Regions from separate parts of the Leuconostoc sp. BM2 genome, predicted to be linked through region 1. Evidence: predicted binding sites of a transcription regulator. Region 1 holds the regulator's gene; the other holds the start of a gene.
What was found. The regulator LexA, encoded in region 1, represses DNA repair genes until DNA is damaged. The targets are predictions, from matches to a motif close to CNAACANNTGTTNG.

Region 1 (5,877 bases):
CAGCTTTTTCAACAACTGTGAAACGACGTAAAGTAATCTTTTCACCTGTGATTTGTGTTGTACCCACAATTTTGTCGTTCAATGTTTGACCAGCTTCAACTTCAAGTGCCAAAGCATCTTCAACATCAGCTGGTGCGAATTCAACAATTGTATTAGCAACAGCACGCAACAATTCGTTAAATTCTGCGTTACCAGCAACGAAATCTGTTTCTGAATTTAATTCAATAATTGCAGCACGATTGTCCTTAACAGCAACAGCTGTCATACCTTCTGCGGCAACACGATCGCCCTTTTTAGCGGCTTTAGCCATGCCCTTTTCACGCAATAAGTCAATTGCCTTGTCTAGGTCGCCATCAGCTTCGACCAATGCTTTCTTAGCATCCATCATACCAACAGATGTCTTATCACGTAGTTCCTTTACTTGTGCAGCAGTAATTGCCATTATAGTGCTCCTCTAAAATAATTTAATGTATTTTAATTATAACATACTAAAATACCATTCCGCGTCCCAAACAGGTTCGCAAGGAACGGTATTTTTAAATCATATAATTAGTTATTGCCTTCTTCAACAATGTTAGCAATTTCTTCGATTGATTCTGTATTTTCGTCACCTTCAACAAATGCGTCTTCTGGTGCTGAATCTTGACCTTGACGACCTTCGATAACGGCATCAGCCATCTTGGCAGTAATCAAGCGAACGGCACGAATAGCATCATCATTGGCTGGAATTTTAACATCAACAACATCTGGATTAGCGTTTGTGTCAATCATTGCCACAACAGGAATGTTCAACATGTTAGCTTCCTTAACGGCAATTTCTTCTTTCTTAGGATCAACGACAAACAAAACATCTGGCAATCCAGGCATGTCCTGAATACCACCCAAGAACTTTTCCAACTTTTCGCGTTGCTTGTTTAACAAAACAACTTCTTTTTTAGGCAATTGCTCAAATGTACCATCTTCGGCCATTGCTTGCAAATCCTTCAAACGTTGGATACGTGTCTTAATCGTGTTCCAGTTAGTCAAAGTACCACCCAACCAACGGTGGTTGATGTAATATTGACCGGCACGTGTTGCTTCTTCAGCAATAGCATCAGAAGCCTGCTTCTTTGTACCAACAAACAAAACATTTGCACCGTCAGTTGAAGCATTACGGATGAAGTTATAGGCTTCATCAACCAACTTAACTGTCTTTTGCAAATCGATGATGTGAATACCATTACGTTCCGTAAAGATATATTCGTCCATCTTTGGGTCCCAACGACGTGTTTGGTGACCGAAGTGTACTCCTGCTTCGAGGAGTTCTTTCATTGAAATAACTGCCATGATATGGCCTCCTAGGTTTTTCCGCCGACAAATTCGTGGTTCACGCTGACATTACTGCACCTACGTGTTCTCGTTTGTCGTGTGTATTTGTTGTTTTCCACAACAAGATATATTATACGGTATTTTTATATGTTTAGCAAGGACTTTATTGCCATACTTTAGTTACTTTGTGTGCCAATAAAAACATTTCTTTTTGAGGTCGTGTCAGCTTTTTAAAAGCTGCCTCTGCCTTTAATGCATCACTTTTAGTTTCAAATGATTCCTGATAAATCAATTGAAGTGGATGGCGGGACTTAACACGTGTAAATTTAGCACCCTTTCCCGCTTCGTGCGTCGCTAAGCGACGCATGACATTATCTGTAAAACCACCATAAAAATAGCCATCAGCAGTATATAAAACGTAAAAAAAATATGCTTTCATTATTACCAAGCCTTGCCATACAAAATGTTATTCATTTCGGGTGTGTAATCATTAGTCTCGTCGTATGCAATCAACGGCGGCAAAATTCGTACACCGCCTGGACGTCCTGATTTAATCGCTTCGATTAAAACCATATTTGCCTCACGACCAGCCTTACCATAGACAAATTGAACCCGCTTAATCATAAGTTTTCGTTTGGCAAAAGCTGCAAAAATATCTGCCAAACGGTCTGGTCGATGAACCATATAGAATTTACCATTATTTTTCAGTAATTTATTAGCAATTTGAGCTAAATTAGGCAAGTCGATTGTTAATTCGTGGCGAGCTAACTCATAGTGATGATCATGATTGGTTTTCGTGGTGTCATTTAAAGGAAAATAAGGTGGGTTACTGAGCACAGTTTCGACAGATCCCGGTTTGATGTCCTCAAAAATATTTTTCATATCCTTTTGTAGTACACTTACACGATCAGACATACCATTCAAATCAATACTTCGCTGCGCCATGGCTGCCAATTCAGGCTGGATTTCGACTAATGTGACGCGGCCACTCACTTTTGGCGCATAAAATAACCCCACCGCCCCAGTGCCAGCACCCAAATCAACAGCATGTCCCCGGCCTTTACCTTTAACATCTGCAAAATGTGCTAGTAAAATAGCATCAAGTGAATAGGAAAACATATCTGGATTTTGAATAATTCTAATATTTTGAGATGGTAAACCATCAATCCGTTCGCCGACTGTTAAACTTGGCTCTGTCATTTGCGTTTCTTCCCTTTTCTCGGTAAAATTAAATTTGATTTCGTTTATGAGGTGAATAAATATGAAATTTTACGACTTTCTTCGTGGTGTTGCCGTGGCTATTATTTGGACTATCAACGGCCGCATTACCTATATGAACCGCGACAAACTACCTAAAGAGGACAATTATGTCCTAGTTGGTCCTCACCGCACATGGTGGGACCCTGTTTGGTACGCGGTGGCTGCGTACCCCAAACACTTTATTTTCATGGCGAAAATCGAACTTTTTAAATTCAAGCCTCTTGCTTGGCTCATTAAGTCTGCTGGCGCTTTCCCAGTTGATCGCGAAAACGTTGGCCCAAGTGTCATCAAATACCCTGTACGTGAGCTCAAAAGTGGTAAAAGATCATTAATCATGTTTCCTTCAGGTTCTCGTCACAGTGACGACTTGAAGTCCGGCTCATTATTAATCGCGCGTATGGCCGGAAAGCCAATTGTACCGGCGGTATACCAGGGCCCAGTGAAGTTTAGCCAGCTCTTTAAACGTCATAATACCACAATTAATTTTGGAGAGCCAATCTACATTGAGCGCGCCGATAAATTGAATGCTGAAAACATTGCCAAATATACTGACATCATGCAAGCAGCTTTTGATAAACTAGATGATGAAATCAATCCTGATTGGCACTATATTGATCCTAAAAGAATACAAAAAAAATAAGCTTAGCGCTTATTTTTTTTGCGCATTTGCACTTTGCTGTTTCATTTGAGCCATCATTTGATTTAACTTTTTTTGTGATGGCTTTTGACCCATTGACATCATCATTGACTTCATCATTTCTTCAGAAATTGGTGGATTCTTAGCCAAATAGTTTTTCATTGAACTACGTGCCAAGAAGAAACCACCAGCCAAACCAATCGCCAAGGCCAAAACTGCAATCAAGATTACAAGTCCTGTACTCATGTTTTTTCTCCTCATCGAATGTCTGATAACAATTATATCACAGCCGGTTAGTGCATGCCATCTAAAAAGTGAAGTTAATAAGTTTGCTTTTTAGCTTTTTTTTACACAGAAATCCACTAAAAATCATATAGTTTCTAAAGAAATTATAAATTTTCACGGCGACTTATTTGACATTTTCTAAAATCAACGAACACGTGTTTGATTTGTTCGTGTTTTTTGGGTATAATTGAGTTACTAATTATTAAGTAGGAACCCCATCATGGCAATTATTCAAGAAAGCAAACAAATACAAGTCTTAAGATTTATACATGAGGCCCAATCAACTAACGGTTTTCCCCCCACCGTTAGAGAAATCGGCGAAGCGGTTGGTCTGTCTTCCTCTTCTACGATTCATGGTCATATCGAGCGTTTGGTTAAAAAAGGATATCTCTTAAAAGATGCTTCAAAACCAAGAGCACGTGCCATTGAAATCACAGATGCTGGTCTAGAAATGCTGGGTGTTTCAATTACACCTGGTAAAATTCCTGTTCTCGGTGTTGTAACAGCAGGAACACCAATTTTGGCCGTTGAAGAAGAGGCAACAGAATTTTTCCCGATTCCTGACAACCTAATGCAATTTGATGGTGATTTGTTTATGCTCAATGTTCATGGCGAATCAATGATCAATATTGGTATTCTAGATGGTGACAAAGTCATTGTCCGTCGTCAAGAAAATGCTGATAATGGCGACGTTGTTGTTGCAATGAATGACAACGACGAAGCAACTGTAAAACGCTTTTTCCGCGAAGCAGATCACTATCGATTGCAACCTGAAAACGATGCAATGGCACCAATTATTCTAAAACAAGTTGCCATTCTTGGTAAGGTTATTGGTCTTTATCGAGACGCAATATACTAAAAAAAAATCGACATAATGTCGATTTTTTTTTAGTTTGCTTGCCATTTTTCTGGTTGCTTTTTCCACTCGTTTAGCGTCTCAATCTGGTCCGCAGCTAGATCCCCTCGACTAACAGCCAATGCCATTAATTGTGAATAAGTTGTCAACGATTTAAAGGTTAGATTAGCACTTTCAAAATTTTTTACACCAGCTAGCAGTTCGTATGAAAAAATGGACACAATGCCCAAAACATTGCCACCTTCTTTTTCAACTGCTTTTGCTGCAGCCAATACTGAGCCGCCCGTTGAAATCAAATCATCAATCAGCACTACTTTGTGATTTGTAACGTTTGCCCCCTCTGTTTGGCAACCTGCACCATGATCTTTTGGTTTTGATCGTACATAAATCATTGGTTTTTTTAATTGATCTGCCACCCAAGCTGCGTGTGGAATGCCTGCAGTGGCCACACCGCCAATAATTTCAACATCAGGATATGACGCTTTGATTAATTCTGTTAAGCCACAATAAGTGTTTTCTCGAACCTTTGGAAAACCAATTGTCATGCGATTATCAGTGTAAATCGGACTTTTAATACCCGACGCCCATGTGAACGGCGCCTCCGGTGAAAATTTAACCGCACCAATTTCAAGTAAATCATTGGCAACTTCATTTGCATAATCTGTCATTTAAAGACTCCATTCTTTCAATACTTGTTGGTATGCAGCAACTGGATCACTAGCTTTAGTAATCGAACGACCAACAACAAGTCCCGTTGCACCTAATTGTTTTGCCTTGACAGGGGTTGTGACACGCATTTGGTCATTTGCATCATCACCTGCTAAGCGAATTCCTGGGGTGATAGTTAAGAAATCTGATTGCGTGTTAGCTTGTATCATACCAGCTTCTAAAGGCGAACTAATCGTACCATCCACACCTGCGTTGTCAGCCATTTTTGCTAAGTGCAACACACTTTCCGCCAACGTTACTGTCGATTGGGAAATTTCTTGAACATCAGCTTCAGAAAAAGATGTTAATTGCGTCACTGCTAGTATTTTTAAGTTGTGACCTTTATTAGCAACTGCAGCAGTCATCATTTTAGCCCCGCCAGCCGCATGTAACGTTAAATACTGAACATCTAATTTTGCAATATTTGCAACTGCATGGCCAACAGTGTTGGGAATGTCATAAAGTTTTAAATCTAAAAAGATATCAAATCCTTTTTGGCGTAAATCTCTGACAAAATCCGGCCCTTCTGCATAAAATAATTCCATACCAACCTTGATCGCCGGCTTTTGGTCTAATTTTTTAAAAGGTTCTAAAAAATTCAGTGCCGTTTTACCATCTGGAAAGTCCAATGCAATAAAAACTGGTCGATTTATCATGTTTTTTCCCCTTAGTAGTCAACTTTTCTTGAACGTTCGCGTTACTTCTGTCACGTCCGTAAATCCATATTTATCAAGTGCCTTTGGTAATGCTGCAATGATATCTGTCATAACAGTTGGATTGGTTGCGATTGCAGACCCCACTTGAACGGCTGATGCGCCTGCCA
Region 2 (5,877 bases), on a different contig from region 1:
ATCATATGAACTTTAACTTAGGGGCGGAAGGCGCAACACAGCAATTTTTGTTGTTTCTAAATCCAATTCCAACGGCTATTATATTTATTAGTATCGCCCTATATTTTCGTGGTGCATTGAGTTACTGGTTGGCGATTATTTTCAACTTAATTCAATCTGTTTGGCTGTTTGCAAACATGCTGTACTATCGAGAATTTTCTGATTTTCTATCGATGGGTATTTTAGGATCAGGGAGTTCGACCGGTAATAACTTGGGCAAATCTATCGCTGCGATTATTCATTGGACCGATTATTTGGTTTTCATAGACATCATTATTTTGATTGCTCTGGTTGTTTTTAAGCAGTTAACAATTGACCGCAAAGGTGTTCAGAAAAAATTTGCTATTTTGACAACATTGTTTGGTGTGATTTTAATGTTTGTTGACTATGGTATTGCATCGACGAACCGTTCAGGATTGTTGACGCGTTCGTTTGATAATAATTACATTGTTAAATATCTTGGGTTGAATGAGTATGTTGTGTTCAATGCAGTTCAAACTTATAATCAAACAGAAAGTCGGAAGCGTGCTAAACCAACCGATTTGGCTAAAGTTAAAAAATTTGTTGCAACACAAAAATTGCCAGATAATATTCAATACTATGGTACACAAAAAGGCAAAAATGTTTTTATGATTCACTTGGAATCATTCCAACAATTTTTGATTGATTATAAAGTTGACGGTCAAGAAGTAACGCCTAATTTAAATAAGTTTTATCATGACCAAAATACGTTGAGCTTTGATAATTTTTATAATCAAGTGGGGCAAGGTAAAACTTCTGATGCTGAAATGATGCAGGAAAATTCATTGTTTGGCTTAGCAACTGGTTCAGCAATGGTTAAATATGGCACCAATAATACGTTTGAGTCATTGCCGGCTATTTTGGGACAACGTGGTTATACGACGGCAGCCTTTCATGGCGATGTTGCCAGCTTTTGGAACAGAGATAATACCTACAAATCATTTGGTTACGACTATTTCTTTTCAAAATCTTACTATTCCAACGCTAATAAGGCGAACTATAACATTGGTTATGGGATGAAAGACAAAATATTCTTACGAGATAGTGCTCAGTACATTGAGCAACTGCCACAACCATTCTATGCAAAGTTAATCACGGTTACTAACCACTACCCATACGATTTAGATAAGCAAAACATTGATTTTCCGGCGACCAAAACAGGTGATAATACAGTTGACGGCTATGTTCAAACAGCTCATTATTTGGACCAATCTTTTGGCGAATTAATGACGTACCTTAAAAAAGTTGGACTCTATAATAATTCAGTGTTTGTGCTTTATGGTGACCATTATGGTATTTCTGAAAATCATCAACCAGCAATTGCGCAATTACTTGGAAAAGACAAAGTCACGAATTACGATTTAGCCAATTTCCAAAAGGTACCGTTTATGATTCATGCGACTGGTCTCAAAGGTGGTATTAATCACACTTATGGTGGTGAAATTGATATGATGCCAACTTTGTTGGACGTGTTAGGCGTGCCAGATGATGGGATGACTATGTTTGGGCAAGATATGCTATCGAGCAATTACAAAGGTAAAGTTGTTTTCCGAGATGGTGATTGGATAACGCCAAATTATACAAAGTTTAATAATCAATACTTTAATACGCAAACGGGAGAGCAGGTCACAGAAAGTGCCGATAAGCAACTGAAAAAGGTAGCCAAAACTATGTCAGCTTATGCGACAAAAGTGCTTGGCTATTCAGATGAGGTTATCACTGGTGATTTGCTGAGATTTGATACATCACGATCAGACTTCCATGCGGTAAACAAAAAAGATTATAATTACAAAAAGTCTGCTGGTTTAGCAGCCTTGAAAAAGGCACAAAAAAGTAATCCATCAAGTATTTTGGCACAAAATAAGGGCAAATCCACATTGAGCGATTATGTGACAGATGCACCTGAGTTAAAAAGTGACGATTCAGATAAGTAAAAAATGGCGAACAAGGTTCAACTAGAACATTTGTTCGTTTTTTGATATAATGAAATAAGATTGTCTCAAAAAATAGTGATACGGTGACGAAAAGAGAAAATAATATGATTGAACACCAAACAGATCATGAATTTGAAGTGGTCTCAAAATATCAGCCAACCGGTGATCAGCCGCAAGCCATCGAGCAGCTAGTCAGTGGTTTAAATAATAATGTAAAAGAACAAATTTTACTTGGTGCTACGGGCACAGGTAAGACATTTACTATTTCGAACGTCATTAAGAATGCGCAAAGGCCAACACTAGTTCTTAGCCATAATAAAACGTTAGCAGGCCAACTGTATAGCGAATTAAAAGAATTTTTTCCAAATAATGCTGTCGAATATTTTGTATCATATTATGATTATTATCAACCAGAAGCTTATGTACCAAGTTCCGATACTTTTATTGAAAAAGATTCCGCTGTCAATGATGAGATTGATAAATTACGTAACTCGGCAACAAGTGCGTTGTTAGAACGACGTGATACAATCGTGGTGGCTTCTGTCAGTTCGATTTTTGGATTGGGTGATCCACATCAGTATAAAGATCATGTCATTAGTTTGCGGGTAGGCAATGAGTACGGTCGTGACCAACTAATGCGTGACCTTATTGACGTTCAATTTACACGAAACGACATTGATTTTCATCGTGGCACTTTCCGAGTTCGTGGTGATGTCGTCGAAATTTTTCCAGCGTCACAGGATGAAATGGCGCTACGCGTAGAATTTTTTGGTGATGAGGTTGATCGTATCCGAGAAATTAATTCTTTAACAGGCGAAACAGTAGCAGAACGTGAGCATGTTGCCATTTTTCCAGCTAAGCATTTCATGACAGATGACGACCAAATGCGTGTTGCGCTTGAGGGTATTCGCCAAGAAATGAACGAACAAGTTGCAAAGTTTGAAAAAGAAGGTAAATTAATCGAAGCACAGCGCATTAAGCAACGTACTGAATATGATTTAGCCATGCTCGAAGAAATGGGATTTGTTGGTGGTATTGAAAACTATTCACGTTGGATGGATGGCCGTCAAGCCGGCGAGCCACCATTTACACTTCTTGACTTTTTCCCAGATGATTTTCTGATTGTGGTGGATGAAAGCCATGTGACAATGCCGCAGGTAAGGGGGATGTTTAATGGCGACAAGGCGCGTAAAGAAACATTGGTGAACTATGGTTTTCGATTACCAAGTGCATTAGATAATCGGCCACTAACATTACCAGAATTTGAGCAACATGTGAATCAAATCATTTACATGTCAGCCACACCGGGCGATTATGAAATGAACCGTGTAACACCTGATCATATCGCACAGCAAATTATTCGTCCCACTGGTCTGCTTGATCCAGAGGTTGAGGTACGTCCAGTTATGGGCCAAATTGATGATTTGGTGGGCGAAATTAATTTGCGATCGAAACGTGACGAACGCGTCTTCATTACGACGCTTACTAAGCGGATGGCAGAGGATTTAACTGATTACTTAAAAGATTTGGGCATTAAAGTTGCCTACTTACATGCTGACATCAAGACATTAGAGAGAACGGAAATTATTCGTGATTTACGTTTAGGGAAGTACGATGTTTTGATTGGCATTAACTTGTTACGTGAAGGTATTGACGTGCCTGAAGTGTCCTTAGTGGCAATTTTAGATGCGGACAAGGAAGGCTTTTTGCGTAATCCGCGCTCATTGATTCAAACTATTGGCCGTGCAGCACGTAACGAAAATGGTCATGTCATCATGTATGCCGATAAAATCACAGCGTCGATGGCAGAAGCAATGGCAGAAACTAGTCGACGTCGTGAGATACAAATGGCCTATAATGAAGCGCATGACATTACGCCAAAGACCATTAAAAAGGAAATTAGAGACCTTATTTCAATTACGCACGCTGCTGTTTCGGATGAAAAAGCAGTTGATTTGACGCAAGTGGCGTTTGATGATTTGCCAGCAGATGAGCAACAGGCTATTATTGATAATTTGACGGCACAAATGAAAGCAGCTGCTAAAGCGCTGGACTTTGAAGAAGCCGCGCAATTGCGTGATAGTGTCATGACATTAAAAACACGTGCTGGTCATTAACCAACACTATTTAAATTAATTTAAAGAGAAAAAGAATGGCAAAAACACAAATAGAAATTCGTGGTGCTCGGGCACATAATCTAAAAAACATTGATGTGGATATACCAAAAGATCGCTTGACTGTTGTCACTGGTTTGTCGGGATCTGGTAAATCGTCGTTGGCATTTGATACACTTTATGCTGAAGGCCAACGTCGCTACGTGGAAAGCTTAAGTTCTTACGCTCGCCAATTTTTAGGTCAAATGGATAAACCAGATGTCGATTCTATTGATGGACTATCACCGGCGATTTCGATTGATCAAAAAACAACCTCCAATAATCCCAGATCAACGGTTGGGACTGTCACAGAAATTAATGACTATTTTAGGCTATTATATGCACGAGTTGGACGTCCAGACGATCCGGCTGACGGCACAAAAATTATGTACACAATTGATCAAATGGTCAATGATGTACTTGAACAGTTGGCTGAGGGTAGCCGTTTACAGGTTTTTGCACCGATCATTCAGCATCAACGTGGCTCACACGCTTCAGCTTTTGATGTGATGCGTAAACAAGGCTACATTCGTGCCCGAGTTGATGGTAAATTGATTGAGTTAGACTCAGACAATATCACATTAGATAAAAATGTAGCACACGATATCGATGTAATGGTTGATCGTATCGTTTTACGTGGTAACTCACGTTCACGCTTATATGATTCAATTGAATCAGCAGTACGGCTCGCGGCTGGTCGCGTGACAATTGATGTCGTTTCACGAGATGAAAAAGCAGAAGCAATTGTTCTAAAGTATTCAGATCATTATCTTGGTGAATTAAAAGATTTTCGTGTTGGTCGATTAGAACCGCGACTATTTAGTTTTAATGCACCGCTAGGTGCTTGTGAATTTTGTCAAGGATTAGGTGTTACACGCGAAGTCGATACTGATTTGGTTATTCCGGATTCACAAAAGTCTCTCAATGACGGGGCTATCGTACCATGGAACCCAATTTCATCTAATTATTATCCTGAAATGCTAAAGCAGTTTGCTGAGCAATTCAAGATTGATATGAACAAACCATTTGAGAAATTAACCACTAAACAAAAAGCCCTTATCCTAAATGGTTCTGGTGACAAGGACTTTCATTTTCATTATGAAAATGATTTTGGTGGTGTTCGTGATGTGGATATACCATTCGAAGGTGTTATCAACAACATCACTCGACGGTTTAACGAAACTAATTCTGATTTTACACGAGACCAAATGGCCAACTACATGACAGAGTTGACTTGTAAATCTTGTGGTGGATACCGTTTGAACCCGGCAGCTTTATCAGTTAAAATTGCGGGTAAGCATATTGGTGAAGTTTCTGAAATGCCTGTTGACCAAGAACTTGATTTTTTTAATGGTATCAGCTTAGGTCAACAAGATACAGAAATTGCCGCGCCGATTATTAAAGAAATTAAAGATCGTTTGGGATTTTTGGAAAGTGTTGGCTTAAAGTATTTAACGCTTTCTCGTTCTGCTCGGACACTATCCGGTGGCGAGTCTCAGCGTATTCGCTTGGCTACGCAAATTGGTTCTAATTTATCTGGTGTGTTATATGTTTTAGATGAACCATCTATTGGACTGCACCAAAGGGATAATGACATGCTTTTGGCATCATTGCAACGTATGCGTGATTTAGGTAATACGTTAGTAGTTGTGGAACATGATGAGGACACAATGCGTGCTGCTGACTACCTGATTGATGTTGGCCCGGGTGCTGGTGAACTTGGTGGAAAA

Region 2: the regulator LexA is predicted to act here: its motif matches at 2,018-2,031, upstream of uvrB (excinuclease ABC subunit UvrB).

The regions. Positions count from the first base shown of each region.
Region 1 is NZ_MOWQ01000002.1:20,487-26,363, forward strand. Features, by position in the region: gene tsf (translation elongation factor Ts) at 1-442, opposite strand, end outside; gene rpsB (30S ribosomal protein S2) at 550-1,326, opposite strand; gene BMG01_RS01200 (GIY-YIG nuclease family protein) at 1,472-1,747, opposite strand; gene BMG01_RS01205 (tRNA1(Val) (adenine(37)-N6)-methyltransferase) at 1,750-2,508, opposite strand; gene BMG01_RS01210 (1-acyl-sn-glycerol-3-phosphate acyltransferase) at 2,570-3,208, shown strand; gene BMG01_RS01215 (YneF family protein) at 3,218-3,451, opposite strand; gene lexA (transcriptional repressor LexA) at 3,711-4,349, shown strand; gene pyrE (orotate phosphoribosyltransferase) at 4,379-5,014, opposite strand; gene pyrF (orotidine-5'-phosphate decarboxylase) at 5,015-5,710, opposite strand; gene BMG01_RS01235 (dihydroorotate dehydrogenase) at 5,729-5,877, opposite strand, start outside.
Region 2 is NZ_MOWQ01000006.1:63,167-69,043, forward strand. Features, by position in the region: gene BMG01_RS03475 (LTA synthase family protein) at 1-1,994, shown strand, start outside; gene uvrB (excinuclease ABC subunit UvrB) at 2,099-4,111, shown strand; gene uvrA (excinuclease ABC subunit UvrA) at 4,147-5,877, shown strand, end outside.